4 regions of the Arthrobacter sp. NA-172 genome follow, and region 1 is predicted to be linked to each of the others. Evidence: riboswitches for the same ligand, from Rfam matches in the RefSeq annotation. Region 1 holds a riboswitch; each other region holds the start of a gene.

Evidence for each region. Region 1 has a riboswitch for thiamine pyrophosphate ahead of thiO (glycine oxidase ThiO). Riboswitches for the same ligand answer to the same signal wherever they lie in the genome.
Region 2: it holds a riboswitch for thiamine pyrophosphate, as region 1 does, so the genes downstream of both, thiC (phosphomethylpyrimidine synthase ThiC) here and thiO (glycine oxidase ThiO) in region 1, are expected to answer to the same signal.
Region 3: it holds a riboswitch for thiamine pyrophosphate, as region 1 does, so the genes downstream of both, ACF0H6_RS10105 (ECF transporter S component) here and thiO (glycine oxidase ThiO) in region 1, are expected to answer to the same signal.
Region 4: it holds a riboswitch for thiamine pyrophosphate, as region 1 does, so the genes downstream of both, thiD (bifunctional hydroxymethylpyrimidine kinase/phosphomethylpyrimidine kinase) here and thiO (glycine oxidase ThiO) in region 1, are expected to answer to the same signal.

The regions. Positions count from the first base shown of each region.
Region 1 is NZ_JBINOT010000001.1:1,132,692-1,138,465, reverse strand. Features, by position in the region: gene ACF0H6_RS05645 (RNB domain-containing ribonuclease) at 274-1,767, opposite strand; gene thiE (thiamine phosphate synthase) at 1,805-2,494, opposite strand; TPP riboswitch at 2,521-2,640, shown strand; gene thiO (glycine oxidase ThiO) at 2,632-3,948, shown strand; gene thiS (sulfur carrier protein ThiS) at 3,945-4,181, shown strand; gene ACF0H6_RS05625 (thiazole synthase) at 4,185-4,991, shown strand; gene ACF0H6_RS05620 (4a-hydroxytetrahydrobiopterin dehydratase) at 5,008-5,325, shown strand; gene ACF0H6_RS05615 (hypothetical protein) at 5,322-5,624, opposite strand; gene ACF0H6_RS05610 (DUF3107 domain-containing protein) at 5,661-5,774, opposite strand, start outside.
Region 2 is NZ_JBINOT010000001.1:767,639-773,412, reverse strand. Features, by position in the region: partial or broken gene ffh (signal recognition particle protein) at 1-113, shown strand, start outside; gene ACF0H6_RS03920 (alpha/beta hydrolase) at 176-925, shown strand; partial or broken gene thiC (phosphomethylpyrimidine synthase ThiC) at 926-2,756, opposite strand; TPP riboswitch at 2,752-2,859, opposite strand; gene ACF0H6_RS03910 (amidohydrolase family protein) at 2,937-4,028, shown strand; gene ACF0H6_RS03905 (VOC family protein) at 4,106-4,978, shown strand; partial or broken gene ACF0H6_RS03900 (hypothetical protein) at 5,114-5,558, shown strand; gene rpsP (30S ribosomal protein S16) at 5,753-5,774, shown strand, end outside.
Region 3 is NZ_JBINOT010000001.1:2,036,085-2,041,858, reverse strand. Features, by position in the region: gene ACF0H6_RS10130 (Na+/H+ antiporter subunit E) at 1-35, shown strand, start outside; gene ACF0H6_RS10125 (monovalent cation/H+ antiporter complex subunit F) at 32-310, shown strand; gene mnhG (monovalent cation/H(+) antiporter subunit G) at 300-740, shown strand; gene ACF0H6_RS10115 (DUF4235 domain-containing protein) at 837-1,097, opposite strand; gene ACF0H6_RS10110 (NUDIX hydrolase) at 1,194-2,048, opposite strand; TPP riboswitch at 2,302-2,438, shown strand; gene ACF0H6_RS10105 (ECF transporter S component) at 2,513-3,142, shown strand; gene ACF0H6_RS10100 (ABC transporter ATP-binding protein) at 3,142-4,731, shown strand; gene ACF0H6_RS10095 (energy-coupling factor transporter transmembrane component T family protein) at 4,728-5,534, shown strand; gene ACF0H6_RS10090 (GNAT family N-acetyltransferase) at 5,531-5,774, opposite strand, start outside.
Region 4 is NZ_JBINOT010000001.1:668,745-674,518, reverse strand. Features, by position in the region: gene ACF0H6_RS03400 (Rne/Rng family ribonuclease) at 1-1,503, shown strand, start outside; gene ACF0H6_RS03395 (hypothetical protein) at 1,475-2,149, shown strand; gene ACF0H6_RS03390 (hypothetical protein) at 2,159-2,302, shown strand; TPP riboswitch at 2,308-2,404, shown strand; gene thiD (bifunctional hydroxymethylpyrimidine kinase/phosphomethylpyrimidine kinase) at 2,396-3,916, shown strand; gene rplU (50S ribosomal protein L21) at 4,319-4,627, shown strand; gene rpmA (50S ribosomal protein L27) at 4,689-4,952, shown strand; gene obgE (GTPase ObgE) at 5,078-5,774, shown strand, end outside.

The sequences.
Region 1 (5,774 bases):
CATTTGGGCTGCGCTGCGTGCTCAACGGTGGTGGCCGGAGCACGAATGGTCGCGCAAGCAAATCCAGTGGAAGCCGATCGCGGGCTATCTAAATACTGGCACTGGGGACCAGCTGGTGTATCTCAAGATCGCGTAGGGGCGGGCTTGTTGATGTCAAAAAATTAACTGAATCAACGACCGGGCATCCATTACTACTTACACAGTCTAGCGTTAGGGGCCCTTAAACCCCCGATCAGCCCTGCTTCGCCACACCGGGTCTGTCTGCGAAGTGGCCTAAGCGAGCAGTTCGAAGGTGATTTGGCGGGTTGCGATGTCTGCGTCAAGCAGTTTTACGCGGACCTTCGTGCCGGACTCCATTTCGCCGTCGCAACGGGCAGTGACTGCGGGTTCGGCAATCTGGACAGTACCGTAAGGGCCGTGGGAGCCGTTCCCATTCCCGTTGCTATTGCCGTTGCCGTTGCCGTTGTTCTTCGCCGGCTTCGATCCTGAGATCACGACGGCGTCGAATTCCTCGCCGATGTGGTTCACCAGAAGCGCTGCTTCCACCGTGTCCAGGGCCAGGCGCTCCATTTTGCCGGCAAGCTGATCGGAGAATGCCATGATCTCCGGCAGGCTCGGCAAGGCGTCCCGTGCCCATCCAGGGATCTCTTCTCCGTTGCTCAGGGCCTCGCAGATGACCAGCACGAAGCGATCGATCAACCGGCGCAGCGGCGCTGTGGTGTGGGCGTACGGTGCGCCGATTGCTGACTGCATCACGCTGTCCGGTACCTTGCCGTCGAAAGGCGTGTAGCCGGCACCCCGGAACAGCATTCCCGCCGAATGGAGAATCGCCAGTTGCCGCGGATCCTTGGCATCAAGCGTCCTTAAGTACTCGCCGTAGCTGATCCGGTCGTTCCACGGCTTGCCGAGGGCACCGGCTTGGCGCTTGAAATGGCGCAGGGAGCGCTCGTCGGGTGCAGGCATGGTGCGCAGGATTCCCACTTTGCCGTCGAGCATCAGCTGTGCCGCGGCCATCCCGGTCATGAGCGATATTTGCGCGTTCCAGTCCTCCACCGGCAGGGAAGGGGCTGCGACGATCCTGTACCCGCCGCCGTCGGGCAGTTGGACTATTTCCTGCTCAGGCATGTTCAGGCTGGCTCCGCCGCGGCGGCGTTCGAGCTCCACCCGTTTGAGCCCGACTTCCTTGAGGAGCTGGAGGACAGGACCCGCGGTACCGGAATCGATCTCCGCCTGCACGCCCTTGTAGTTGAGTTTGGCGCGGCTGCGCACGCTGGACCGACGAACAGAGACCGTGTGGAACTCCGCTTCGGCATCGAGTTCGAAGTCCCACACGAACGCGCCGCAGGTCTGGCCTGCCAGGAGACTTCCGGCGTGCTCGCTGATGATCTCGGGGTGAAGCGGTATGCGGCCGTCCGGGGCATAGTACGTTTGCCCGCGGTGGCGGGTCTCGGCGTCGAGCGCCCCTCCGGGGGTTACAAAGGACGGTACATCCGAGATGGCGTAAAGAACCCTGTAACCATCCCCGGAGCGTTCAATGAATAGTGCCTGGTCAAGATCGGTGGAAGAAGCAGGGTCGATCGTGATGAACGGGATGTCTGTGAGGTCCTGCGCTGGCAGGCTGTGGCCAGAAACGGCCGCTTCGGCGTCGCGCAAGGCCTCGGTGGGATAACCCGCGGGCAGCTCGAGTTCCGTTCGAAGCGCAGCGAGAGCTTCAGCGAGCGTGTTCGACGTTTCACTGACATTCGGGGCTATCCGCTGATGTGACACGAAAGTCAGGGTAACGCCAAAATCTCCCGGCGTCTCGCTAGGCCGCCGCGGCGTCGAGGGCGGCAAGAAGGGCCTGTGCTGCCGCCGTCGGATCCTCCGCCTCGGTGATTGCCCGGACCACCACGATGCGGCTTGCGCCGGCCCGCACCACGTCCTCGACGTTGCTCAGATCGACGCCGCCGATCGCAAACCAAGGAAGAACAACACCGCCAACCGTCTCTCCGTCTGCCTTCTTCACCGCGTCCGCGGCGTACTTCACCAGATCGAGTCCGACGGCGGAGCGCCCCGGCTTGGTGGGCGTTGCCCACACCGGCCCGACGCAGAAGTAGTCCAAACCGCTGCGGCCGGGGGAAGCGGCGATGGCAGCGTCAATCTGCTCCGGCGTGTGGGTGGAGAGACCGATGACGGTGCGGTCGTGGAGCAGCTTCCGGGCTGAACGCAGGGGAAGGTCCTTCTGGCCGATGTGGAATACCGGAGCGCCGGAAAGTGACGCCACGTCCGCGCGGTCGTTGACGGCCCAGAGCCGTCCGTGGCGGTGCGCCACCGAGTGCAGGACCTCCAGGAGCTCCAGCTCCTCGGCTGCTTCAATGGTCTTGTCCCGCAGCTGGATGATGTCCACGCCGCCCTCGAATGCGGCATCGACAAACTGCTCAAAATCACCCTGTTGCTTGCGGGCGTCGGTGCAGAGGTACAGGCGGGCGGTGGTGTGGACATGGTGCTGGGTCATGGAAACAGAGTAGTTCCTCTAAACTGGGCTGGTACCGCGGGAGCCGCGGCGGCAGTCACAATCGCCGCGCGGCTGAGAGGGCTTCAGCGCCGACCGCTTGACCTGATCCGGCTAGTACCGGCGTAGGGAAGGACTCCATGGACGCAGTAAACACTCATCGCGAACCCGATAACGCGCCTCTACACGCAGATGTGGCGGTGATCGGGGGCGGCGTGATCGGCCTCGGCATCGCGTGGGAAGCCCGCAGATCCGGCCGCTCCGTTGTGCTGATCGATCCTGCACCGGCCAGCGGCGCCACCTTCGCGGCCGCCGGCATGTTGGCACCTGTGAGCGAACTGCACTACCAGGAAGAGGACCTCCTGGAGCTCATGCTCGAATCGTCGGCACTCTGGCCGGACTTCCAACGCAATGTGACCGGCTCACGTACCGGACCCAGCACGGGTTACCGTACGACGCCGACCCTCGCCGTCGGCGCGGACGCTGCGGACCGCCGGGCGCTCGCCGACCTCCGGGACGTCCAGCTCGCCAACGGCCTGGTGGTGGAATCTGTGCCATTGCGTGAGGCCCGGGAGCGTGAGCCGCTCTTGAGCCCGCAGATTTCCTGTGCCTTCGACATCCCGGGCGATCACCAAGTGGATCCTCGCCGACTTGCTTCCGCGATCCTCGACGCTCTGGCAGGGCACCAGCCCGGCGATTCGAGCTGGATTGCCGGGGCCGAGGACGGCTTTGCGGTCCACGACACCGCGGCGGGCCTCCTGTGGGAGGACGGGCGCGTTGTCGGGGTTGAGCTGGACTCAGGCGCCAACGTGATCGCAACGGAAACAGTGGTTGCCAACGGACTGGATGCCGCCCGCTTGAACGGTCTGCCCGATGGCCTCTTCCTCCCGCTGCGCCCCGTGTACGGCGACATACTGCGGCTGCGCGTCCCTGAACATCTTCAGCCCTTGGTCACAGCCACCGTCCGCGGGATGGTGCGCGGAGTCCCGGTGTACATCGTTCCCCGGGACGACGGAACTGTGGTGATCGGCGCGACGCAGCGTGAGGACGGCTTGTCGGCGTCGGGCGGATCTGCCCATCCGGTGTCGGCCGGCGGCGTCTACCAATTGCTTCGCGATGCCCAGGCACTGGTCCCGGCTGTGGCTGAACTGGAACTCCTGGAAGCAACTGCCCGTGCCCGTCCGGGCACACCGGACAACGCGCCGCTCCTGGGTCGGGTGAAAGGAAGCGAAGGGACCGTCTCAGGCCTCATCGTGGCCAGCGGATTCTTCCGGCACGGCGTGCTTCTGACTCCGGCAGCGGCGAAAATCTGCGTCGGACTCATGGACGGCACGTCCGATCCGCGCTGGAGTATATTCCGCCCCGACCGCTTCTCGCGCCCGCTCTCGGCAGCGGGCGCCCCGACCAGCGGCCCACAGGCTGCGACTTCACATCCCCTTCCGAAGGACCACGAATGAACATCAAGTTGAACGGCGAAGACCACACGCTCAGCGACGAAGCCTCTGTCACCACCCTCGTCAGCCACATCACTGGGCGCGCTCTTGACGCCAGCGGCCAAGCGGCTGACGGACGCAAGATCGGCGTCGCCGTCGCACGCAATTCCGAAGTAGTGCCGCGCAGCCAATGGGCCGCTACCGCGCTCGCAGAAGGCGACGAACTCGAAATCGTCACCGCCGTACAGGGAGGCTGAACCATGACCGCAGCAAGCACGCAAGCAGCAAGCACCCGAACCGAAACCTTGGTGATAGACGGCGTCGAGTTCGGCTCGCGCCTCATCATGGGGACCGGTGGAGCGCCTAGCTTGGACGGCCTGGGGGCAGCCCTGCTGGCTTCAGGCACCGAACTCACCACTGTGGCCATGCGGAGGTACTCGCCCGCGGAAACAGGTTCTTTGTTCCAGCTACTCGTGGACCACGGCATCCGTGTCCTGCCCAACACCGCCGGCTGTTTTACCGCCAAGGATGCCATCATGACGGCCGAGCTTGCCCGGGAGGCCCTGGAGACGGACTGGGTGAAGCTAGAAGTCATCGCCGACGAACAGACGCTGCTGCCTGACGCCGTGGAGTTGGTGGATGCCACCGAGAAACTGGTGGACCGCGGCTTCAAGGTCTTCGCCTACACGAACGACGACCCCGTCCTGGCCCTTCGTCTGGAGAATCTCGGAGCCGCGGCGGTGATGCCTCTGGGCGCGCCTATCGGCACCGGCCTGGGCATCCTGAATCCACACAACATTGAACTGATCGTGTCCCGCGCCTCTGTTCCGGTAGTGCTCGACGCCGGAATCGGCACCGCGTCCGACGCCGCCCTGGCCATGGAGCTTGGCTGCGACGCCGTGCTCCTGGCTACCGCGGTGACCCGTGCCCAGAACCCGGTGCAGATGGGTGAGGCCTTCAAACACGCTGTCATCGCCGGTAGGCTGGCGAAGCAGGCTGGCCGTATCCCGCGCCGGGAACACGCGCTGGCGTCCTCGGCCATGGAGGGCCGGGCCGAGTTCCTCTAATACAGCTGGGGGCCCTATGGACGAAATTCTCAACAGGTCCGCGATTGGTAACGCCTTGGCAGACCTACCGGACTGGCGGTACCGCCTCGGTGCCCTCGTTACCGTCTACAAATGCCCGACGTCGGCGGCCGCGCTGGAGCTGATTGCCGCCGTCGGGCGCCTTGCCGAGGAACAGAACCATCATCCGGACCTGGACTGGCGGTACAACCGAGTGTTCATCCGGTACACCTCCCACGACGCCGGGAGCGATGTGACCCAGCGTGACATCCGGGCCGCCGGCGCGGCCAGCCGGGCCGCCGTGGACGTCGGGGCCGTGGCCGACCCCGCACGCTAGAGGCGCAGTGCTGCCGTCAGCTTGGCGGTGTCGTGCCGGGTCCGGCTGCGGCCCAGGAAGTTGACCACAAGCGCTGCCGCCACGGTACCCGCAATGATGGGCAAGACCCACGGAATCCACGTCAAACCGGGCAGATAGCCAAAGCCGAGTTGGATGAAGACCATCCAACTCAGCATGGAGACGGCCACCGAAACACCGGCGGGCAGGGCGATTCCGTAGGTGCCACGGTGTTTGTCATTTCCCCAGACAATGAAGCCTGAGGCGACAGTGGCTAGTACCACGATGACAATTGAGAGCATGCGGACTCCTGGCTCGCTGGTGTTCTTGCTTGTTGCTTAGAGGGCGCCGAAACCGACCCTGCGTACTTCTTCGGCGCCGATCTCCACGTACCCCAGGACGCTGCCGGGAATAATGACCTGGCGGCCTTTTTCGTCGGTGAGGCGCAAGTC
Region 2 (5,774 bases), 370 kb from region 1:
AAAAGCGGGCGAACTCTGTCTCGACGGGTGCGGCCTTCGGTCAGCCCGGCGGCGACTTCGATCCCTCGCAGCTGAACCTGCCCAAGGGCTTCGACAAGTTCCTCGGCAAGTAGACGTTCCACCCAACTGACTGGCAGTTAGTTGGGATGTCAGCCGGGTGCCATAGGCTTGGGGGATGCAAAAACAGCGCGTTGTGTTCGTCCATGGAGCAGGCACATTCGGCGCTGCCGCCTGGCCGAAGCAACATGGCATGGCGTTGAACTATGACGCGCTCTTCCTGAAACGCCACGGTTTTGACGCGCAGGCCGAGCCCTTGGATTCCAATGTCGCCGCCGACGTGGACATCGTGCTGGAGTGTCTCGGTGCGCATGCGGATCCAACAGCTCGCGGCGCAGCCCCTGGCGGCCACATTGTGGCGCACTCCCAAGGTGCGATTTCCGCCATGTTGGCTGCCGTGCAGAGGCCGGATCTGGTCCGCTCCCTTGTGCTCGTGGAACCCGGCTGCCTTTCCTTGACTGCGGAACTTCCGGCCACCGCCGCCTACCGGGCGCTGATGGAGCCACTGTTCCAGGTCCGGCACGAGCTCAGCGACGAGGATTACCAGCGTGAATTCGTCCGCCGGGCGTTTTCCTCGGAGGCGGCAGTCCTCACTACCCCTGAGGCCCGGCGCACCGCTCGGCGGCTGCGGTTGCAGGCTCCGCCGTGGGAAGCGCCCCTCCACTTTGTGCCGGGCGTTCCAACGCTTGTCCTGACCGGCGGCTGGGAACCCCTCTACGAAGAAATCGCGGCCTATTTGCAGGACACCGGTGCCCTCCACCGCGTCGCGGCAGGAGGACACCGGCCTCATGACTCAGTTGAAGGAGACCGGATGATCCGCTCCTTCATTGCGGATGTCAGCCGCGCCGGATCAGTCCAAGCTTCCTGATCAGCTCAGGCTTCCTGATTTCGCTGCTGATTTGCCTGCGGGAACCTCCAGCTCCGGAAGGTACACCTTGCCGCCGGAAGCCAGGAATTCCTCGCTCTTCTCACGCATGCCGCTGTACATTTCTGCGATAGCTGCTTGGGAATCCGCCGAACCGTACTCGTCACGGATGTCCTGGCTGATACGCATGGAGCAGAATTTCGGCCCGCACATCGAGCAGAAATGCGCGGTCTTGGCGGGTTCTGCCGGAAGCGTCTCATCATGGAAGGACTCTGCGGTCACCGGATCCAGTGACAGCGCGAACTGGTCACGCCAGCGGAATTCGAAGCGGGCCTTGGACAACGCGTCGTCACGTTCATGTGCTCCGGGGTGACCCTTGGCGAGGTCGGCAGCGTGGGCCGCGATCTTGTACGTGATCACACCGGTCTTGACGTCGTCCTTGTTCGGCAAACCCAAGTGCTCCTTGGGGGTCACGTAGCAGAGCATCGCGGTTCCATAGCGGGCAATCTCCGTTGCGCCGATGGCCGAAGTGATGTGGTCGTAACCAAGGGCCACATCGGTGACCAAGGGGCCCAGCGTGTAGAACGGGGCGCCCTTGCAGAGTTCCTGCTGGCGTTCCACGTTCTCCCGTACCAGGTGGAAAGGAATGTGGCCCGGACCTTCGACCATGACCTGGACGTCAAACTCCCAGGCCCGCTGAGTGAGCTCAGCCAGCGTGTCGAGTTCGGCGAACTGGGCAGCGTCGTTGGCGTCCGCCGTCGCGCCTGGCCGTAGTCCGTCGCCAAGCGAGAACGCGACGTCGTACTTGGCGAAGATCTCGCAGAGCTCATCGAAATGCGTGTAGAGGAAGTTCTCCTCATGATGAGCAAGGCACCATCCAGCCATGATGGAGCCCCCGCGGGACACGATGCCGGTCACGCGGTTCGCCGTCAGCGGTACGTACCGCAGCAACACCCCCGCGTGGATGGTCATGTAGTCCACGCCTTGCTCGCACTGTTCAATGACGGTATCGCGGAAGATTTCCCACGTGAGCTTGTTGGCCTCGCCGTTGACCTTCTCGAGGGCCTGGTAGATGGGCACGGTACCGATCGGCACGGGGGAGTTGCGGATGATCCACTCGCGCGTCGTGTGGATGTCGTCGCCCGTGGAGAGGTCCATGACGGTGTCCGCGCCCCACTGCGTTGCCCACTGCAGCTTGTCGACTTCCTCAGCGATGGAACTGGTCACGGCGGAGTTGCCGATGTTGGCGTTGATCTTCACCAGGTAACGCCTTGCCGATGATCATCGGCTCGGACTCCGGGTGGTTGATGTTGTTGGGAATGATGGCCCGGCCGGCGGCGACTTCACTGCGGACCAGTTCAACATCACAGTTTTCGCGGAGCGCAACGAACTGCATTTCGGGGGTCACCATGCCCTGCTTGGCGTAGTGCATCTGGGTGACTGTCTTGCCGACGACGGCGCGGCGGGGCACCGGTTGTGCGCCCTTCCACTCTGCGGAGGCGGCGCCACGGCGTACGGCGGACTTGCCGTCGTCGAGCAGGTTCCGTTCGCGGCCGCCGTACACTTCGGTGTCGCCACGGGATTCGATCCACTCGCCACGGAATGGTTCGAGGCCCCTGACTGGATCGCTGCCGGGCCCGGCGGTCCGGTACACCCGGAAGGGCGCATTTGCCTCGCCGTTGGGCGATGGTTCCAAGGCGATTTCAGTGACCGGCACCCTGATTCCCGTCCCGGCGTCTTCCATGAACGCGAGGGAATGCGACTTGAGGGACTGGGTCACGTTGGGGACCGCTTCGTTTTGGGTAGGGCTTTGCTGTGCTTCTTTGGTGCTCAAGGGACTGCTCACTTCCTTCGCCGGCATTACCCGGACAGGTTCAACGGTCGCAGGCCGCGTCAGCCCGATCTCAGCCCTTGCAAGGGCCCCCGTGTGGTCGTAGACGAAGCTATCACAGCCCGAAGTGTTCCAGTCAGATGTGACCGAGCCCGTAACGTGGCCGAAGTCTAGGCTGGATGCATGCCAGAAATCATCGAGTTCAGCGGTGCCGTGCTCATCGGGCCGGAAGAAGAGCAGCGTGGCCTGTGGTCCGTCGACGGACGGTTGACGTTTGTCCGGCCCGTCGCCCCGCCGAACGTTGTGCTGGACGGATGGGTGCTGCCCGGACTCGTGGACGCGCACTGCCATGTGGGATTAGGGGTAGGCGGAGCGGTCGACGACGAGACTGCGCGTCTGCAGGCAACGGCAGACCGCGACGCCGGGACCCTCCTGATCCGCGACGCCGGTTCCGCAAGTGATACGCGCTGGCTCCAACGGCGGCCGGACATGCCCCGGATCATCCGGGCGGGCCGTCACATCGCGAGGAAAGGGCGATATATCCGTGGGTTGGCCGAGGAGGTTGAACCCGAGGGGCTGGTGGAAGCCGTGCGCAAGCAGGCCCGCGCCGGAGACGGTTGGGTCAAGATCGTTGGTGACTGGATTGACCGCCTGGCCGGGGACCTCGGTCCGTCTTTTCCGGCAGCTTTCGTCAAGGATGCCGTCGCGGCCGCGCATGACGAGGGAGCCCGGGTGACGGCTCATTGCTTCGCCGAAGAAACCATCGATGACATGCTCGACGCCGGCATCGACTGCATCGAGCACGCCACCGGCCTGCTGCCGCACCATATTCCGCGACTCCTGGAGCAAGGAGTGCCGATCGTCCCCACGCTCATCAACATCGGGACCTTCCCGGACATCGCGAGGCAGGCCGAGGCGAAATTCCCGCGCTACGCCACCCACATGACCTCGCTGTGGGAACGCCGGTATGAGCGGGTCCGCGAGGCGTTCGACGCCGGGGTGCAGGTATTCGCCGGGACCGACGCGGGCAGCGTCATCAAGCACGGCCGCATCGGTCAGGAAATCCTGGAACTGCACCAGGCGGGCCTGCCGGCGGCCGCTGCCCTCGATGCCGCTTGCTGGTCTGCCCGCGAGTGGCTGGGTGCCGGTGCCATCACAGAAGGCGCCAGTGCCGACGTCGTGGTTTACGCGAAGGATCCGCGCGTGTCCCTTGAGGTTGTCCTGAAACCTGAGCGCCACGTGCTCAGGGGACGCATTTCAGGCGGCGGTCATTAGGAATAAATTGAAGCTTCAAGTAATTTAGATATATAGAGGTTGCCGAAGGGCGGCGCCACAAGAATCGGGAGTTTCACATGACCACCACATCCAGCCAGGATCTCCTTCCTGCCGAACTCACCATGGGCACGGTGATGCTCAAAGTGGGGGACATGAAGCTCATGAGCGACTACTATCAGCGGGCGTTGGGGCTGGATGTCGTTGCCGAACAGGATGGCGGCCTTTACTTCGGCCGTGTCGGTACGCCGCTGGTGCACCTCGCCCCTGCCGCCGGACTCCAGATCCCCTCGCGCGGCGAGGCCGGGCTGTTCCACACGGCTTTGCTGTTCCAGGACCAATCCTCACTCGCGGCCACTGTTGCCTCCGCCGCGCAGTACGAACCCCAGGCCTTCGTCGGTAGCGCAGACCATCTGGTCAGCGAGGCCTTCTACTTCACCGATCCCGAGGGCAACGGCATCGAGCTTTACTACGACAAGCCCCGGGAAGGTTGGGAGTGGAACGGTACATCGGTCGTCATGGACAGCCTGCCCCTCCCGCCACAGCGTTACCTTGAGCAGTACCTGAGCGAGGCTGCCGTGACCGGCCAGCACGAGTCGGGCGCCGGCGTCGGGCATGTCCATCTCCAGGTGGGTGATGTGCAGATCGCTCAGAATTTCTATGTCGATACTCTGGGCTTCGAGAAGACGGCCGGCTGGCACGGGCAGGCACTGTTCGTTTCCGCGGGCGGCTACCACCACCACATGGCCATGAATGTCTGGAACAGCCGCGGTGCTGGTCCCCGCAAGGACACGCTGGGCCTCGGCGAAGTGGTCATTGAGGTGCCGTCAGGCGACGACGTTGGCGCGCTCGCCGACCGCCTCAAGGTCGCCGGCATTGCGTCCCACCACACCGGCCAGGAGTTGCGCTTCGAGGACCCGTGGCGCAACCGGCTGCGGGTCGCCGTCCGCTAGCGTCCAACTTGCTCCCCAACTTCGCTCCGCTCAGCCGGGGACCCCTCGCAAGTTAGACTTGGCACTGATGGCTCGGCGGCAGTCTCTGCAGCCGCGCCGCAGCACCGTTGGCACGAATGAATGAGGGTAGTTTTCATGGGCTTTGCTGAAATCTTTGTTGCCACCCACGAGGAAGCACTCCAAAGGGCATCCGCCCTGGAGAAGGGCGGCGATGTCTCCGGCGCCGCAGTACGGATCCCTGGAATCAGTGATTTTGAAGTAGAACAGTTGGGCGGACCTGGCCGGCACTGCAGTACACGCGGCGGGGGCCGACTACGAGCTCGCCCTGGTGGATGTGACCAGTGATGCATTGCTGGGCGTCCCCGAAGCCATGGTCCGTGCCCTGTCCGAACTTCTCAGCTATGAGACTGAAGGTGAAGGAAGCGTCCTCGACGACGTTGCCGAAAGTTGGGCGGCCCAGGAAGACATGCCCTTCGATTCCCAGCAGTCCCGCATGTATGTCCAGCAGTTGGCGGCACTCGCCAGCGATGTAGAGAAGGCCGATCGCGCCGGTCTCTACGTCTGGTCCGCCGGGCAGTAACCCGGAACCAACCCGCCATACGGGAGCGTAGTTCGAAATACTGTCCGCCATCTGGCACAATGGACAGGTACTCGATCCGCGCGGCCCCTCTCTCCGTGTGTGCATCTTGTCCTTGGAACCCTCAAGTATGGCCCGCCCCACGGGTGCAGAACGACGGGCTCAACCCCGTTTCAGAAACAGGAGTGACCACAAAAGTGGCCGTAAAGATTCGCCTTA
Region 3 (5,774 bases), 900 kb from region 1:
AAGGCTGGCCTGCAACGAGGGGAGCTGGCTCGTGAAAGACATCGTGCTGATTGTTACGGCGGTGATTCTCAGCCTCGCGGCGGCCGGAGCGATCTATAGGATCGCCGTCGGACCGTCATTGCTGGACAGAGTGCTGGCCTCGGATGTGCTGCTTGCGATCCTGAGCGCCGCGCTGGCCATCGACATGGCCGTCAACAGGCACTTGAACAACCTCGTGTTGCTGGTCGCGCTGGCGCTCATCGGCTTTATCGGTTCCGTGACGGTTGCCCGCTTCGTGGCCGATCGGAGAGGGCAAGTCAATGACTCCTAATGCCACCGGAGCCGACGCCGTGATCGATGCCGTTACCGCCGTATTGCTGATTGTTGGCGCGCTGATGTCATTGGGCGCGGCAATCGGCCTGTTGCGCTTCCCGGACCTGATGAGCCGCATGCATGCCGCTACCAAGCCGCAAGTGCTGGGGCTGTTCCTTGTCTTGGCGGCTATCGGGCTGCAGATGCGCGAGTGGTGGGTGTGGCCCGTTCTCTTGGTCGCGTGGATTTTCCAGCTGCTGACCGTGCCTGTGTCGGCCCACATGGTGGGCCGCGCGGGATACAGGACCAAGCACCTCCACCCCGAATTTCTCAGCGCGGACGAACTCGAGGCTGTGGTGCTGCGGGCGGCCGGTGAGCGGGCCGCCGAGAAGGCTGAAGAGGCCCGCCCCGCGTCGCCCCCCGCCGGGGGTGGCGGCGAGCCGCGCTAGACGACTTCCGGAACGGAGCCCCCGCCGGGGGTGGCGGCGAGCCGCGCTAGACGACTTCCGGAACGGAGCCCCCGCCGGGGGTGGCGGCGAGCCGCGCTAGACGACTTCCGGGGTCTTGTTGAAGCGCGAGATCGCGCGCTGAGTGCTGCGGCCAGCGAGGACCTGGATGACGGCGCTGACAGTCGATGAAATCAAGGCAAAAGTCAGGGCCGAACGCAGGCTTGCTTCCATATCGTCGTGGCCCTTGGGAGGCTTGTTGCCCGTGGTCTTTTCCCACACTGCGTTGACGATCTTGCTACCGACAATGCCAGCGCCGATGCCTACACCGGCACCGAGCAGTTTGAAGACGAGGTTCATTGCGGGACTCCTTGCGGGAGGAAACAGGACCGACCCCAGCCTAACCCGACTTTATCGATTGCAACCCACCGGCCGTTTCAGCGCCCAACGGGGCCTTTAGGGAGCCACGGATGGGGGTTGGCGCCTGAGCCGGAAGAACTCCTCCAGGGCTCCGGGCTTCGGGCGCACCGGAACGATGTCGCGCCTTTCGGCCAGGACCGCCTCCACCGCGCCGAGAGTCAGAAGTTCGTCCAGCAGCGCCAGGGTGGGCGGCATGAGCTTGAGAGTCCCTGCGGCCTCGGCGTCAAGGATTCCGCGGACCGGCATCCACTGAGACGACGACGCTTCCGTTGTCTGGTGCTGTGGCTCTGCACCCGAAGCCGGGCAGGCAACGTAGAAGTATGTGTCGAAGCGCTTGGGCTGGTCCTCCGGGGTGACCCAGTTGGCCCACGGGCGGAGGGTGGCTGCGTCGAGCTTCAGCCCGGCCTCTTCGAACACCTCGCGTTGCGCGGCCGCGAGCACCCGGCCGGCGTTGTGCCGGGCTAACGAGGGCTCGGCGGCAATACTGCTCCGGTGCCACGCGGCGGCATGCTGCTCGACGATGTCGTCCGTGAAGTCCCAGCCGGCGCTGTCCGCTTGGTCCACGCGTCCGCCGGGGAAGACCACCATGCCCGCGGCAAAATCCATGGTGGACACTCGATGCTGCACGAACACCTCCAGCCCGCGGCCCGCGGGATGTGCTGGTCCTGCGGGATGTGCTGGTCCTGCCAGATCCGCGGGATGTGCTGGTCCTGCCAGAGCCGCGGGATGTGCTGGTCCTGCCAGAGCCGCGGGATGTGCTGGTCCTGCCAGAGCCGCTGGATCTGCGGGATCTACAGGATCCGGGGGATGTGCGGCATCGCGGATCAGGATCACGCTCGCCGCGAGCCTAGGTTCGGCCACCGTGGTGTTCGCTTCGCCAATGCCTGTCAAGACCGCTCCTTTGCCCGCCTGCCGCCCGCTTGCTGCCCGCCCGCGGAGCTGGGGATGCCGCGCGTTCGATTCTGCTTGATCATTCTCCCAGTTTCGCCACTTGCCCGCGCCACCTCAGGCCGGCTCGCGCTCGGACGGCGAATGATCCAGCAGAATGTGTCGCTCTCCGTCCTTTGTGACCGCTCAGCGCGCGCAAACAAAGCGCCCGCAACCCCGCCAAGGTGTAAACTGAACCACGCCCAAAAGGGTGGATTGATAACGACAGGGGAGCGCCGCCGTCGGGCTTGCAGCAATGCGGCACGGAGGACGGGCGCTGAGAGTGCGGACAGCCGCAGACCCTCGAACCTGATCCGGCTAGTACCGGCGCAAGGGAGTCGAGTTCTCATAGTGTCCGGAACCGGAGGCGCAAGCCGCTCGAAGGAAAACCGGAAACACTTTCCCCTCCTGTTCCTCAGGAGGACAAAATGACTGGTATTTCTGCAAAGGCGGCCCTCACCAAGCCCGGTTACAACTGGCGCGTGGTGGACATCGTGGTGGCGGCTCTGGTCGCCATCGCCGGCGGCGTGATCTTCTGGGCTTGGGACCAGATGGCATTGGTCGTCACGCCCGCGACCGCTACCTACCCGCCTCTCGGCGGCCTGATCGCCGGCGGCTGGATGATCCCGGCTGTTCTGGGCATGCTCATTGTCCGCAAGCCCGGTGCCGCGATTTTCTGCGAAACCGTTGCCGCCGTCAGCGAGCTCATCATGGGTAACCAGTACGGCACCACGGTGCTGATGTCCGGACTGCTCCAGGGACTCGGCGCGGAACTCATCTTCCTCGCATTCATGTACAAGAAGTTCAACCTGCCGGTGTCCCTGCTGGCCGGGGCCGGTGCAGGTCTGTTCTGCGGGCTCAACGATTCCTTCCTGCCGTGGGGCTGGAACATCGCCTGGGAAGCCGGTGACAAGCTGGCCTACATTGTGTTCTGCACGATTTCCGGTGCCGTCATTGCCGGCGCGCTGGCGTGGATCGCCACCCGCGGCCTCGCCAAAACCGGTGTGTTGGGCTCGTTCGCGTCCCGTAAGGCCGCTTCGGAGCCCGTCTTCTCCTAATGCCCAGTTCCCATGCCGGCGTGCGGCCGGCCGCTGTCACGGCCCAAGGATGGGGCTGGCGGCATGCCGGCCGCACTACACAGGCCATCCAAGGCTTGGAGTTGGACATCCGTCCCGGTGAACGGGTGTTGCTGCTCGGCCCATCGGGCGCGGGCAAGTCGACACTTTTGCATGCCCTCGCGGGGGTGTTGGGCGAGGAGGGGGACGACGCCGACGAGACCGGCAGTTTGCTGGTGGACGGCGCTTCGCCTCGTTCCCGACGGGGCCGTGCGGGACTCATGCAGCAGGACCCCGAGACCCAGGTGGTGCTCTCGCGGCTGGGCGATGATGTCGCCTTCGGCGCCGAGAATCTTTGCGTGCCGCGGGAGGAGATCTGGACGAGGGTCCACGAAGCGCTCGACGACGTCGGGCTGAGGACCAGCGCAGGCGGCGGCTTCGCGCTCGACCACCCGACGTCGGCCCTGTCCGGCGGGCAGAAGCAACGCCTCGCGCTTGCCGGCATCCTGGCGATGCGGCCGGGCTTGGTCCTCCTGGATGAGCCCACCGCCAACCTGGACCCCGCCGGGGTGCTGGAGGTCCGCGACGCCGTGGGACGCTGCTTGGACAAAACCGGAGCCACGCTCGTTGTAGTTGAGCACCGGGTCTCGGTATGGAAAGACCTCGTGGACCGGATCGTGGTCCTGCAGCCGGGCAGTTCCGCCGAGGGTGGCTCGACGCCCGCTGTGCTCCTGGACGGCGATCCGGAGACCGTACTGACGCAAGCAAGGGACATGCTCACTGCTGCAGGCGTGTGGGTTCCCGCCTATGTGCCCGCCACCCGGCCACGTTCCCGGGCGGCGGACGGATCGGCAGTCGGATCGGCAGTCGGGGGAGAGCTGCTGCTCGCCACCCAGGATCTGGCAGTCTCCCGCGAACGGGCGCGCCGTCGCGGGCTCAAAACGGTCCCCCCTATCCCCGTGCAAACCGGACTCGACGCCGAAGTGCTTGCGGGGCAGGCACTGACGATCACGGGTCCCAATGGCGCCGGAAAATCCACGTTCGCCCTGACCCTTGCCGGACTGTTGGCGCCGGTCTCCGGCTCGGTGACTGCCGCCGTCGGACTTCACGCGGGCGTCGGCGTCGATCCCTTCACTTGGAAGGCCGAACAGCTGATCTCGCGTATCGGGACCGTCTTCCAGGAGCCGGAGCACCAATTCGTGACGGGCCGGGTGCTGGACGAGCTCATGTTCGGCCCCAAGCACCTCGGCCACGGCGAGGAGCGTGTGGACGAGTTGCTGGAACGGCTGCGCCTGAGCCATTTGGTGGACGCCAATCCGTACACGCTCTCCGGCGGCGAGAAGCGACGGCTGTCCGTGGCCACCGTGCTTGCCGCGCATCCGCGCGTGCTGGTGCTGGACGAACCGACCTTCGGACAGGATGCCAACACGTGGGCCGAGCTGGCGTCATTCTTGTCCGAATTGCTCGACGCCGGTACTTCCGTGGTTTCGGTGACTCACGACAGGGAGTTCAGCTCCGTGCTGGGCGGAACCGAGATGCGGTTCGAGCCTGCGATTCAAGGCAGCGCGCGTCAGGAGGCGGGTGCGGCATGAGGAATGCAGTGACCCTGAGTGGCAATCACGCGCTCCTCACGCGGGCGAATCCGCTGGCCAAGTTTGCGTCCGTCTTCCTGATCACCCTGGTGCTGGCCCTGTCCATTGACTGGGTGTCCGCTTCGACGGCGCTCCTCGGCGAGCTGGCCTTGTTTCCCCTCGCGGGACTGACTCTGCGTTTGGTGTGGCAGCGCGGCTGGCCCTTGATTATCGCGGCGGCACTTGGTGGCTGGAGTACGGCGATCCTCTCTGCGCACAGCGGCAGGGTACTGTTTGACGTCGGGATCTGGTCTATCAGCGAAGGCTCGCTGCAGTTAGGGCTAGGTTTCATGCTGCGTGGCCTTGCGATCGCCATGCCGGCCATCCTGCTGATGAGCTGCACGGACCCGACCGACCTCGCCGATGCCTTGGCGCAGAAAGCGAAACTGCCGCACCGTTTTGTCCTGGGCACTTTGGCCGCGCTGCGACTCGTGGGGCTCATGGCGGAGGAGTGGCAGACTATCGGCATGGCGCGGCGGGCGCGGGGAGTTGGCTCACACGGGAGCCCCGCTCAACGGTTTAGGGCGATGCTGGGCCAAAGCTTCGGCCTGCTGGTGCAGGCGATCCGACGGGCTTCCCGTCTGGCCGTGACCATGGAGGCTCGTGGATTCGGCCGCGGCAGGCGGACTTGGGCCCGCGAATCCACGTACAGCCGGCTGGACGTCTGGGTTCTGGCCGGCGGGGTGTTCATCGCCGTCGCGGCCGTGCTCGCGGCCCAATGGGCGGGGACGTGGCACTTCGTCTGGCTGAAGCAGGCCAACTAATAAGTCGCCGTTCCGGGGCGGGGTGCCCGCATAAGGGCGCCCTCGCCGCCGTCGAACTTTGTGGTGTGAAAGCTCGGCGCTCTGGCTACTTCCCTGAACCCCCACCCACGATGCAGATCGATTGACGCGAGGTTGGAAGCGTCGACCACGTACCAGGCTTCCGACGCGCGCCGCCAAATCCAGTCCAGCCTGGCTTGGGTCAGAATAGTGCCGATGCCGTGGCGTCGCCAATCGGGCCGA
Region 4 (5,774 bases), 460 kb from region 1:
GAAGCGAAGAAGCAGCGACGCCGCGAGTCCCGGGAAACCGGTCGCCGTCGCCAGGTCATCACCGAAGCCGAATTCCTGGCACGCCGTGAGTCTGTGGACCGTCAGATGATCGTTCGCCAGCGCGACGACAGGATCCAGATCGGTGTCCTGGAAGACGGCGTGCTCGCGGAGCACTTCGTGTCCAAGACGCAGCAGGATTCCCTGATCGGCAATGTCTATCTGGGCAAGGTCCAGAACGTGCTGCCGTCCATGGAAGCTGCGTTCGTCGATATCGGACGCGGCCGCAACGCAGTGCTGTACGCCGGCGAAGTCAACTGGGATGCCGTCACCCTTGAAGGCAAGCCGCGTCGCATCGAAAATGCCCTGAAGTCGGGCGATTCCGTGCTGGTGCAGGTCACCAAGGACCCCGTCGGCCACAAGGGTGCTCGCCTGACCAGCCAGATTTCGCTCCCAGGACGTTACCTCGTGTACGTTCCCGGCGGTTCGATGACCGGCATCTCCCGCAAGCTGCCCGACGTCGAGCGCAACCGCCTGAAGCGGATCCTCAAGGATCGCCTCCCGGAGAACGCTGGCGTTATTGTCCGCACAGCGGCTGAGGGTGCTTCCGAAGAAGAACTGACGCACGATATCAACCGCCTGCGTGCACAGTGGGAAGGTATTGAAAGCCAGTCCACTTCCACGAAGATCCTCGCCCCGGAACTGCTCTACGGCGAACCGGACCTCACCATCAAGGTTGTCCGCGACGTCTTCAACGAGGACTTCTCCAAGCTGATCGTCTCGGGCGATGAAGCTTGGGACACCATTGAGGCCTACGTCACGTATGTGGCGCCGGACCTGGTGGGTCGCCTCGAAAAGTGGACCTCGGACCAGGACATCTTCTCGGCCTGGCGCGTGGACGAACAGATCCACAAGGCATTGGAGCGCAAGGTCTTCCTGCCTTCCGGTGGTTCACTCGTGATCGACCGCACTGAGGCCATGACGGTTGTTGACGTCAACACCGGCAAGTTCACCGGCAGCGGTGGCAACCTCGAGGAAACCGTCACCAAGAACAACCTCGAAGCTGCCGAAGAAGTAGTCCGTCAGCTGCGCTTGCGCGACATCGGCGGAATCATCGTCATCGACTTTATCGACATGGTCCTGGAATCCAACCGCGACCTCGTTCTGCGACGCATGGTCGAGTGCCTCGGCCGTGATCGTACCAAGCACCAGGTTGCCGAAGTGACTTCGCTTGGTTTGGTCCAGATGACCCGCAAGCGCATGGGCACCGGCCTGCTCGAGGTCTTCGGCGAGCAGTGCGAAACCTGCGCAGGACGCGGAATCGTCACCCACGACGAGCCGGTGGAACACCGCCGGGCCAACGTGGTGGCCGCTGAACACCATCACCCGCGCACGGAGTCACAGCCGGCCGTCCGCCCGGAGCAGCGCAAGCGCCGCCGGGGCAGGGGCACAGGCCAGGGGACCCAGGAAGCTCCCGGTGACCCCTCCGGCGCCGGTCCACAATGAGTCTTCGGATCCCAACCGTCAGGCTGCCACCCGCGCTGCGCTGGCCACCATCGCGGCGGCGGCCCACGCTGCGCACCTGCACGACGACGAGTTGCACCACGCCGCGGAAACCCTGGCAGAGGCCGCTGCAGCCGAGGCTGCCGTAGCCGGGACAGTTCCCGTTCAGGCTCCGGCAAGTGGCGAGCAGCGCTCGAAGCCGGTGTTGCGATTTGGTGGCGAGGAAGTGGCGTTGCCTTTCGTCCACCACGAAGAAGAGCCGGTGAGCGGCTCGCCCGCCATGAGCTTGGATCTGTTGGCACAGGCGTTTGCAGGCCTCGGCGAGGCGTCTGACACCGAAACGACTAGTACCGGCACGACTAGTACCGGAACGACGGCGACGCTAGCGCCTACCAGGGACTCTGCCACCGCATCGGTGGGGGAATCCCCAGAGCAGGCCTCGCGTGGACGCAGGGGCCGCCGGAACCGTAGTGCCAGCCGGGCGCAGGGTGCCGCCAACGCCACCGATGTGGAGCACCACGAGGTTGTCACGGCCGTGTCCGGTGGGTCCGCCCACGAGGCCAAGGCGCCTGCGTCGGTTCCGGCTAAATCGGCTGCCGCGGCTGAACCGATCATCCTCGGTGTCGGCGTGCCGAAGTCCGAACTCTAGAATCAGTTCATGTCAGGAGCCCCGGCTGCTTCCACACTTGTGGAGGCGGCCGGGGCTTCGGCGTTCCCGGCCGGTTCACTGGACTTTGACGCGGACTATTCCGGCGGCTATTTCGCCGGTCATTATTGCCGGGCGAGTTGTGATCCGGGTTAAGCTGAGGGACTGACACGGGGTGCCGCGCACCAAGCCGGCTGAGACCAGACCCGTTGAACCTGTCCGGTTAGCACCGGCGAAGGGATGTCTCGTATGACTGATTCAGTGCATTCGGCTGTCTACCCCCTCAATGCCACTCATCGGCCACTTCCCAGGGTCCTCAGCATTGCCGGTTCCGATCCCTCAGGCGGCGCCGGGATACAGGCTGACCTCAAGAGCATTGCGGCCAACGGCGGCTATGGAATGGCCGTGATCACGGCGCTCACGGCACAGAACACGCAGGGTGTCACCGCAGTTCATGTGCCCCCCGTGGAGTTCCTGCGTCAGCAACTCAGGGCCATTAGCGATGACATCACGGTGGACGCCGTCAAGATCGGCATGCTCGGGGACGTCGCGGTCATCGACGAAGTCCGCCGCTGGCTGGAGGAGGTGCGCCCCGCCGTCGTGGTCCTGGACCCAGTGATGATTGCCACCAGTGGTGATCGGCTCCTTGCTGAATCCGCTGAAGCCGCGCTACGGGCACTGCTGCCCCTCGCTGACCTGGTCACTCCAAATCTTCCGGAACTGGCCATGCTGCTCGGCGAATCAGAGGCAACGGACTGGGCCGCGGCGTTGGAACAAGGCAAGCGTCTTGCTGCCGCCTGCGGAAACACCGTGCTGGTGAAGGGCGGCCATCTGCAGGGAGCCGGCTGCCCCGATGCCTTGGTCAATACGGTCGGACTCCTGAGCCAGGACGTGGTGGAATTTGCCGGTGACCGGGTGGAAACCCGCAACAGCCACGGCACGGGGTGTTCCCTGTCATCAGCGATTGCAACGGCCAAGGCGCGGCTTGGCGACTGGGAATCCGCCCTTCGTCTGGTCAAGCCCTGGCTTCAGGAAGCGCTCGCCCAGTCCGGCACGCTGGAAGTGGGGAAGGGTAACGGGCCGATCCACCACTTCCACGAGCTTCAGCAAGCCCTTCAACCGGGGGATTTTGCAGCCCGGATGTGGGACGGTGCACAGAAGGAGCTCGAGGCCATCTACGGCTTGGAATTCATCCAGGACCTCCAGTCCGGTGAACTCAGCGAGGAGCAGTTCACCTACTACTTGGCACAGGATGCCCTCTATCTCAACGGGTATTCGCGCGTCCTGGCCAGGGCAAGCGCCCTTGCGCCCAGCGAAGACGAACAGCTGTTCTGGGCCCGCGGCGCACGAATGTGCCTTGAAGTCGAGTCCGAACTCCATCGGAACTGGCTCAGCGGACGCCAGGCAAACGGAGAACTTGGCCCCGTTACCAAGGCCTACGTGGACCACCTGTTGGCTGCATCGGCGTCGGGCAGCTACGCCGTGCTGCTGGCTGCGGTGCTGCCGTGCTACTGGTTGTACGCCGAGGTGGGCCAGCGGCTCCACCAAGGCTTCGTGCAGGCGGGATCCCCGGCAGGACATGCTTACTCGGACTGGCTGCGGACTTATGCGGACGGGGAATTCGCCGAGGCCACACGCACGGCGATCAACATTACAGATGCGGCTGGGCGGGCGGCTTCACCTGCGGAGCGCACCGCGATGATGGTGGCGTTCTCCCAGTCTTGCCGCTACGAGACGGCGTTCTTCGATGCTCCGCGGCTCCACGGCTGAACCGGGGCCTCGGTTGCGAAAAGGGGCCCGGAGGCTGGGTTCGAGAGACTCTGCTGCGTGTCGTGGTGGCCATCCGTACTTTTCCCGGTGAGCAGGGTAAGCTATATGGGCACGGTACCGGACGGCGGCATAGCCAGTCTGTGGCAGCCATCACGTGGCAGCCTCCGGACCTGGCCTCATTTGCAGCCGAGGGCGAAACTAGCGTAATCTAGATCTTCGGTGCTTACGCCAACACTTGGGTTATGCCCCTAGGAACCATTCATTTGGAACTGTTCGTGGGACGACTCATGGACTCCGTACCGGAGTCCACGGCGTTGAGGCACAGCGTGAACCAGGACCGTTTTCGGATCGGGGTTCCGCACGCAAATTTAGTAATAAACGTCGAGAGAAGTGAGTGCCCAAGTGGTGTACGCGATTGTCCGCGCAGGCGGCCGCCAAGAAAAGGTTTCCGTTGGAGACTACGTAACCCTGAACCGCGTCCCCGGTGGAGCCGGCAGCACCCTTGAGCTGCCCGCACTGCTCCTGGTAGACGGTGACAAGGTCACCTCCGCCGCTGCGGATCTGGCCAAGGTCAAGGTTACGGCTGAGATCCTCGAAGACCTCCGTGGTCCGAAGATTGTCATCCAGAAGTTCAAGAACAAGACCGGGTACAAGAAGCGCCAGGGTCACCGTCAGGAACTGACCAAGATCAAGATCACCGGTATCAAGTAACCACTGGTTGCTGTTCAGGTTTTCAACAGATTCCCCAGAATTTTAAAGGCAGGCATTTCAAATGGCACATAAAAAAGGCGCGAGTTCCACTCGCAACGGTCGTGACTCCAACGCCCAGTACCTCGGCGTAAAGCGCTTCGGTGGCCAGGTCGTTTCCGCAGGCGAGATCATCGTCCGCCAGCGCGGCACCCACTTCCACCCGGGCGCCGGTGTCGGCCGCGGTGGCGACGACACCCTGTTCGCCCTGCAGGCAGGTGCGGTTGAGTTCGGTACTCGCCGCGGCCGCCGCGTAGTGAACATCGTTGCTGCTGCAGCTGCAGAGTAATACCAAGTTCTGAACGGGTGGAGCGGGCCGTATGGCCCGCTCCACTTGTCTTTTTAACCGCACTAGAATTTTCCACACAGCAGTAAATTCCACACAGCAGTAATTTCCACACAGAGGAGAAACACGTGGCCACCTTCGTAGACCGGGTAGTACTTCACGTATCCGGCGGAACAGGCGGCCACGGCTGTGTCTCTGTTAAGCGCGAGAAGTTCAAGCCCCTTGGCGGACCCGACGGCGGCAACGGCGGCAATGGCGGCGACGTCATCCTGCGCGTTGATGCGCAGACCACCACCCTGCTTGATTACCACCACGCCCCGCACCGCCACGCAACCAATGGCGGCCCGGGCATGGGAGACTGGCGCGGCGGCAAGAACGGTGAAACCCTTGTCCTTCCCGTTCCGGAGGGCACGGTAGTCAAGACCAAGGACGGCGTTGTCCTGGCCGACCTCGTCGGCGAAGGGACCGAGTTCATCGCGGCCGCCGGTGGTCAAGGTGGCCTTGGCAACTCGTCGCTGTCTTCGCAGAAGCGCCGGGCACCAGGTTTCGCCCTGCTCGGCATCGAAGGCGACTCCAGCGATATCGTCCTGGAACTGAAATCCATTGCAGATATCGCCCTGGTCGGCTTCCCTTCGGCGGGCAAGTCGAGCCTCATTGCGGCAATGTCTGCTGCACGGCCCAAGATTGCCGACTACCCCTTCACCACCTTGATCCCCAACCTTGGCGTGGTCCAGGCCGGCGACGTCCGGTTCACCATTGCCGACGTTCCTGGACTGATTGAAGGCGCCAGCGAGGGCAAGGGCCTTGGCCACAACTTCCTGCGCC